Sporocytophaga myxococcoides DSM 11118: one gene and its partner. Each later gene encodes a partner of the first gene's protein in a complex. Links are inferred from orthologs where the notes say so. Each region holds a gene or a part of one and is shown on either strand. Other genes may lie near its edges.

What was found. Proteins that work in one complex are often made in the same cells at the same time.
Region 2: the proteins of carA (region 1) and carB are in contact, whole or in part, in a solved structure (PDB 1KEE), measured with the Escherichia coli proteins. The link is inferred for Sporocytophaga myxococcoides DSM 11118 from one-to-one orthologs.

What each region holds. Positions count from the first base shown.
Region 1 is NZ_KE384560.1:615,228-618,059, forward strand. It holds carA (glutamine-hydrolyzing carbamoyl-phosphate synthase small subunit), read left to right. Parts: upstream 1-782; coding sequence 783-1,883; downstream 1,884-2,832. Other genes in the region: K350_RS0120890 (DNA-directed RNA polymerase subunit alpha), read left to right, coding at 1-164; rplQ (50S ribosomal protein L17), read left to right, coding at 170-697; eno (phosphopyruvate hydratase), read left to right, coding at 1,910-2,832. UniProt on the Escherichia coli protein: Small subunit of the glutamine-dependent carbamoyl phosphate synthetase (CPSase).
Region 2 is NZ_AUFX01000012.1:176,370-181,310, forward strand. The notes cover bases 1-3,409. They hold carB (carbamoyl-phosphate synthase large subunit), read right to left. Parts: upstream 3,015-3,409; coding sequence 201-3,014; downstream 1-200. Other genes in these bases: K350_RS32040 (DUF4834 family protein), read right to left, coding at 1-189. Outside these bases: K350_RS0116095 (acyltransferase family protein), read left to right, coding at 3,759-4,910. UniProt on the Escherichia coli protein: Large subunit of the glutamine-dependent carbamoyl phosphate synthetase (CPSase).

The DNA.
Region 1 (2,832 bases):
CGGATATTAAATCTCTTGGAGATTTAGCCGCTTTGGATATTTCAGACATGATGAAATTTAGAAATTTCGGAAAAAAATCATTAGCTGAATTAGAAGCTTTAATTGCCGATAAAAACCTAACATTTGGGATGGATTTGGCTAAGTATAAACTTGATGAAGATTAATTACAATGCGACACGGTAAAAAAGATAACCATTTGGGGAGAACCCATAGTCATAGAAAGGCTTTACTTTCAAATATGGCCTCTTCTCTGATCATTAATAAAAGAATTTCAACTACTGTTGCAAAAGCTAAAGCTTTGAGAAAGTATGTTGAACCACTTATTACAAAAGCTAAAGATGACACTACACATTCAAGAAGAATTGTGTTTTCTTATCTTCAGAATAAAGACTCTGTAAGCACTTTATTCTCTGATGTAATAGAGAAAATTTCTAATCGTCCTGGAGGATATACAAGAATTCTTCGTACAGGAAACAGATTGGGAGATAATGCAGAAATGTGTATTATCGAGTTAGTTGACTTCAATGAACTTTATACTAAATCTTCTGCAAAAGAGGCTGGTAAAGCTAAGACTAGAAGAAGTAGAAAAACTTCTAAACCTGGTGAAGTTGCTGTTGAAGCAAAATCAAAGGGTAAAACTGAAAAATCTTCTGAAGTAAAATCAGGTGAAAATACAGAAGCTAAAGACAGCGAATAAAATAGCTATTTTAAAATAGTATAAATAAAAAAAGGATTTGACTTTTGTCAAATCCTTTTTTTATTTTGCGCAAATATATTCCTCAATGAAATACAACACTCGCAGGGAGGCTCTCCTTGTTCTAGAAGATGGCACTCTCTACAAAGGCCTGGCCGTGGGCAAAATAGGTACTACCCGTGGCGAAATCTGTTTTAACACAGGAATGACTGGGTACCAGGAGATTTATACTGATCCATCTTATTATGGTCAGATTATAGTTAACACTACTGCTCACATAGGGAATTATGGTGTTGTTGATGATGAGCAGGAGTCGGATTCCGTTAAATTTAGCGGTCTTGTTTGCAAAACTTTTTCAGACATATATTCTCGAAAAAATGGGGAAGGTACTCTTCAGGAGTATTTTGAAAAACAGAATATTGTGGGTATCAGTGAGATTGATACCAGAGAATTGGTAAGACACATTAGAAGTAAAGGTGGAATGAATGCAATTATATCCTCCGAAATACTTGATGCAAATAAATTATTAGAGGAAGTGAAAAATATTCCTTCTATGAATGGCTTGGAATTATCAAGTATTGTAAGTACTCAAAATCCATATTTTGCAGGTAATGAAAACGCTTCTTTAAAAGTGGCAGTGCTTGACTTAGGGATTAAGAGAAGTATTTTGAATAATTTCACAAGTAGAGATGTATTTTGTAAAGTATTCCCTGCAACTACTCCTTTTGAAGAAATGCAGGAATGGGGACCTGATGGTTATTTTATTTCTAATGGCCCTGGCGATCCAGCTGCCACTAAGTACGCAATTGAAACCGTTAAGAAGATTTTGAATTTAGACTTACCATTATTTGGTATTTGTCTTGGGCATCAGATTTTGGCAGAGGCCAATGGAATTCCAACCTATAAAATGCATCATGGTCACAGAGGATTAAATCATCCGGTTAAGAATCTGTTGACAGGGAAAAGTGAAATTACTTCACAAAATCACGGATTTAGTGTAGATGCAGATGCTGTTAAAAGCAGTGCAACAGTTGAGGTTACTCATATTAACCTTAATGATAACACTGTCGAAGGGATTAGGATTAAAGATAAGAAAGCGTTTTCAGTTCAGTATCATCCTGAGTCATCTCCGGGACCACATGATTCCCATTATTTATTTGACGAATTTATTTCATTACTTAGAAAATAAATTTTTAATTAAATTTTTAACAAAAAATGAGCTTAATAGAACAAATCGTTGCCCGTCAGATATTTGACTCAAGAGGTAACCCTACTGTAGAAGTAGATGTAATTACAGAAAATGGGTTTCTTGGACGTGCTGCCGTTCCTTCAGGAGCTTCAACAGGAAGTCATGAAGCTGTAGAATTGAGAGATGGTGATAAATCAAAATACATGGGCAAAGGAGTCTTGAAGGCTGTTGCAAATGTAAATGATAAGATTGCTGCAGAATTAGTTGGTGCTTCAGTTTTTGAGCAAAAACTAATTGATCAGATAATGATCGAAATGGATGGAACTCCGAACAAAGCAAAGTTAGGTGCTAATGCAATACTTGGTGTTTCTCTTGCTGTAGCTAAAGCTGCTGCTCAGGAAGCAAGCATGCCACTTTATAGGTACGTTGGTGGTGTAAACGCAGTAACTTTACCAGTTCCAATGATGAACATCTTGAATGGTGGTAGTCATGCTGACAATTCAATTGATTTTCAGGAGTTCATGATTGTTCCTTCTGGAGCGGCTTCATTCTCTGAGGCAATGAGAATGGGATCTGAAATTTTTCACAACCTTGCAAAGGTGTTGAAATCTAAAAAAATGTCAACAAACGTAGGGGACGAAGGCGGTTTTGCTCCAAATATTCCTTCAAATGAAGAGGCTCTAAAGATCATTCTTCAGGCTATTGAGACTGCTGGTTATAGACCAGGAGAAGATGTGTTTATTGCTTTAGATGCTGCAGCTTCTGAATTTTATGATGCAGAAACCAAAATGTATCATTTCAAAAAGTCTACAGGAGATAAATTATCATCTTCTGATATGGCTAATTTCTGGAATGACTGGGTTAATAAATATCCAATCGTTTCTATTGAAGATGGTATGGCTGAAGATGACTGGGCTGGCTGGAAGCAATTAACTGACCTTGCTGGTAA
Region 2 (4,941 bases), on another replicon or contig:
AGGAATATAGTCAATGTCTATCGTCCCTTCTTTTTTTCTTGGACGTATTGGCTCTTGATTATTTGTGTTAAAACCATGCTGTTCAGCCATTTTTTTTGCCATGCGCTCAATAGCATACCTTAACAAAGGTTTCGTAAGCCACCTTATCGCCAGATAAATAAGAAATATAATTAATAAGACTTTAAACATATATCTATAAACTACCTGCTGAGGTATAAGTTCCTTTCAGAATAAAGTTTTAAGAAATAGTCGTCCTGCAAATCGTCAATGAAGTAGATTGCTTCACCTGTAGATTTCATTTCCGGACCAAGTTCCTTATTTACATTTGGGAATTTGTTGAATGAAAATACAGGTATTTTTATCGCATACCCCTTCTTTTTAGGGTTAAAATTGAAATCTTTAACCTTATTTACACCAAGCATTACCTTCGCGGCATAATTTACATAAGGCTCATCATAAGCTTTGCAAATAAATGGTACAGTTCTCGAAGCTCTTGGATTTGCCTCAATCACATATACTACTTCATTTTTTACAGCAAACTGAATATTTATCAAACCTACAGTATTTAAGGCTATTGCAATTCTTCTTGTATAGTCCTCAATTTGCTTGATTACGTTTTCACTAAGGTTAAACGGAGGTAAAACGGAGTGAGAGTCTCCAGAGTGAATTCCTGCAGGTTCAATATGCTCCATTACTCCGATGATGTAAACATCTTCACCGTCGCATATAGCATCTGCTTCGGCTTCCAGAGCATTTTCGAGGAAATGGTCAAGGAGTACTCTGTTTTCAGGAATATCTCTCAGGATGTCCACTACATGCTGCTCCAATTCCTTCTCATTTATGACGATCTTCATGCTTTGACCTCCCAATACATATGATGGTCTCACAAGTAGCGGAAATCCTAGCTCTTTGCTTAATTCAATAGCATCATCAGCAGTCTGAATAACACCAAATTTTGGATATGGAATATTGTTTTCTTTCAGAAGAGTAGAGAAACTTCCTCTGTCTTCAGCAAGGTCAAGCGATTGATAGTTTGTTCCAAGGATTTTTATTCCATAACGCTCAAGTTTTTCCGCAAGCTTCAGTGCAGTTTGTCCTCCAAGCTGAACTATAACACCTTCAGGTTTTTCATGCTGAATGATATCATACAAATGTTCCCAGAAAACAGGTTCAAAATATAGTTTGTCAGCAATGTCAAAGTCCGTAGAAACAGTTTCAGGATTACAGTTGATCATGATGGTTTCAAAGCCAGCTTCTTTTGCTGCAAGGATTCCATGAACGCATGAATAATCAAATTCAATTCCCTGGCCAATTCTGTTTGGACCAGATCCTAGAACAATGATTTTTTTCTTATCAGAGCGGACAGATTCGTTTTCTCCTTCAAAAGTTGAGTAATAGTATGGAGTTTTTGCCTCAAACTCTGCAGCGCAGGTATCTACTACTTTAAATACTCTTTGAATATTGTAATCCGTTCTTTTCTTGTGAACTTCGCTTTCCAGACATTTCAAAAGATGCGCTATTTGTCTGTCTGCATAGCCTTTTTTCTTTGCAGTAAATAACAGGTCTTTAGAAATATTATCTATTGTGTTTTTTTGAATTTCTTTTTCAAGCATTACAAGCTCCTCAATCTGATTCAGGAACCATGGATCTATCTTGGTAAGCTTATGAATGGTTTTAAACGGAATTCCCATAGCGAAAGCATCGCGTACATGGAATATTCTATTCCAGCTAGGATGCTCAAGGCTTTCAAGAATTTGATCTTGTTTAGTAAGCTCTTTGCCATCTGCTCCAAGTCCATTTCTCTTTATTTCAAGTGACTGACAAGCCTTCTGAAGTGCTTCCTGGAAGTTTCTTCCAATACCCATAGCTTCTCCAACAGACTTCATCTGTAAACCAAGGTGTCTGTCTGCTCCTTTGAATTTGTCGAAGTTCCAGCGAGGTATTTTAACGATTACATAGTCAAGTGCAGGTTCGAAATAAGCACTTGTAGTTTTTGTAATAGCGTTGTTTAATTCATCCAGGTTATATCCTACTGCAAGTTTAGCGGCTATTTTAGCAATTGGATAACCAGTAGCTTTTGATGCAAGAGCGGATGAACGTGATACCCTTGGGTTGATTTCAATAGCAATCACGGATTCGTCTTCTGGATTAACAGAGAACTGTACATTACATCCACCGGCAAACTGACCGATACCATTCATCATTTTGATAGCAAGGTCTCTCAAATGCTGGTAGGTAGTATCTGCCAGAGTCATTGCTGGAGCTACAGTGATTGAGTCTCCGGTGTGAATTCCCATTGGGTCAAAGTTTTCAATAGAGCAAATGATAATTACATTGCCTATGTTATCTCTTAAAAGCTCAAGCTCATATTCTTTCCAGCCCATTATGCTTTGCTCAACAAGAACTTCGTGAATGGGGGAGGCGTGTAATCCTCTGGTAAGTGCTTCATCAAAATCTTCAGGTCTGTTCACAAAGCCACCACCAGTACCGCCAAGAGTAAAAGAAGGTCTGATTACAAGAGGAAATCCTATTTCCTGAGCGATTTCTTTTCCTTCGAGGAAAGACGTTGCGGTTTCTCCTTTGCAGACTCCGACTCCCAGTTCAAGCATTTTAAGCCTGAATTTCTCTCTATCCTCAGTGGTCTCAATTGCTTTAATATCAACCCCAATAATTTTTACATTATACTTTTTCCAGATACCTGCTTTGTCACAGTCAATTGCCAGATTAAGCGCAGTTTGTCCACCCATTGTTGGAAGAACAGCATCAATTTTATGCTTTTCTAAAATTTCAATAATAGATTTTTTCTCAAGTGGCTTTAGATAGACATGGTCTGCAGTGACCTTATCAGTCATGATTGTAGCCGGGTTGGAATTAATGAGTACGACTTCTATTCCTTCTTCTCTAAGGGACCTGGAGGCCTGGGAACCGGAATAGTCAAACTCACAAGCTTGTCCGATAATGATTGGACCGCTACCTATGATCAAGACGGTCTTGATACTATTGTCTCTTGGCATTTATGATGGGCGTTTTATAAACAAATATTTAAATCTGATACAGAATAGGGAACTCATCGTTCCAAAGGATTTGGAAAATTCCTGGCCGGAATTTCAAAAATCCTACAAATGTATGGCAAAAAGTGATTAAAGTGAAAGGATGTAAGAGAAATGTGGATATTTAACAGTTTCTTGGAAAAATTAAATTTTGGTTTGGTATTATGTTATGTGTTTTATGAGTAAAAATTAGTATTTTTGACTTTTAGTAATATTCTGAGTAAATGTATTCATCCCTATTTTCTACCAGAAATTTTGCCTCTTTAGGTCTAATTTTATTTACAGCATTTTTAGCATTTTATTGTATTACCTCTCCAGGAATTCAGCTTAGTGATGACTCAAGAATTGCTGTGAATGCGCTTAATTTTATTTATAAACATGTGAATCAGTATTTATCGGATAAGGGTAATGAAAATATATTGTTAAAACCTTTAGTAATAAATTTTGCATTTATTTTATTAATCCCATTTCCTTTAAGGAATATAAGGGTAATGTTCTCTAAAGATTTCAATATTACAAATGAAATTACAACTCTTTCTAAGTATGTTGGGTATATTTTGTGTCAGCCATTTACGTTGTTAAATATTAGAAATATAATAAGTTGAAAATATGAAATTAAAGATCAGGTTTTCTTAATATGACCGCAATATCAGTTATAAATAGACTATAAATACTAATCAGAAATTGAATCTTCAAAACAGTTAATCAGTGAAAGATAATTTTACTCTCGACCATAACTCATCAAGACTTGCTTATCTTGACAGCTTAAGGGGGCTTGCCGCTTATAGTGTATTAGTATACCATGTGATAGGGGCACATTGGGGATACTTTAATGAAGCTCATTTATTTTCTATGATTTTTAATGGGTCTGATGCAGTTTCATTTTTCTTTGTGCTTAGTGGATTAGTACTTTCTTACAAATACTTCAATTCTCCTAATGCAAAAAATCTGGACTACAAAGAATTTGTTATCTCCAGAGTATTTCGAATTTATCCCGCTTTCCTGGTCATGATTTTGGTTTACTATTTTTATAAATACAAAGCCGAATTTAGTTTTGATCTTATCTGGGACACAATATTTCACAATAAGTACTTTCTATATGAAGAGGCTTCATTGTTGAGAATGAAAACGGACCTCTTTCTACCGGATTGGACTTTAGGGGTTGAAATTGCAATGTCCGTTTTGGTGCCGGTATTAATATTAGTTCTAAAGAATGATCGTAAGATGTTTCTTATGCTTATCCCGGTATTTTTTATACTGAATAAGTATTTCAGCATTTTCATTTTTCATTTTGCTCTAGGTGTATTAATAGCTTACTACTTTCCAAAAATTCAGTCCTATGACTTTAAAAAATCAAAATGGTATACTTTCCGCTATATTTTATATGTAGGAATTTTTCTTATGTATGGAATTAGACATTTATCCAGAATTCATCCTTTTGGCCCAACCTATGATTATATCTCCGGAAGTTTAATTGGCCTCGATTTCTTCCACATTACAGGACTTGCTTCTGCTTTGATAATTGTGTTAATAATCAACAACATTAGATTACAGAACGCACTTTGTGTTGCACCTTTAAGATTTCTTGGAAAAATCTCATATGGTGTATATCTGATCCACTGGTTTGTAATAGGTAATCTTTTGATGGAAAATTTTGACATGTTCCTAAAGTTTTTTGGAAGTGAATTAAGAACTTTAGTTGGGTTTATTATAATGGCCTCAGTTGTAACTATTGTCCTGGCTACTGTCTTGTATAAATTGGTTGAAGAGCCTGCAATTAATGCTGGCAGAAGATTTATACAAAATTTAAGGGAGAAAGGAACATCGACAGAAACAGAGTTGCTAGCGGAAACAAAATAAATAGGCGTTAAATATTTTGCAGGAATAAATG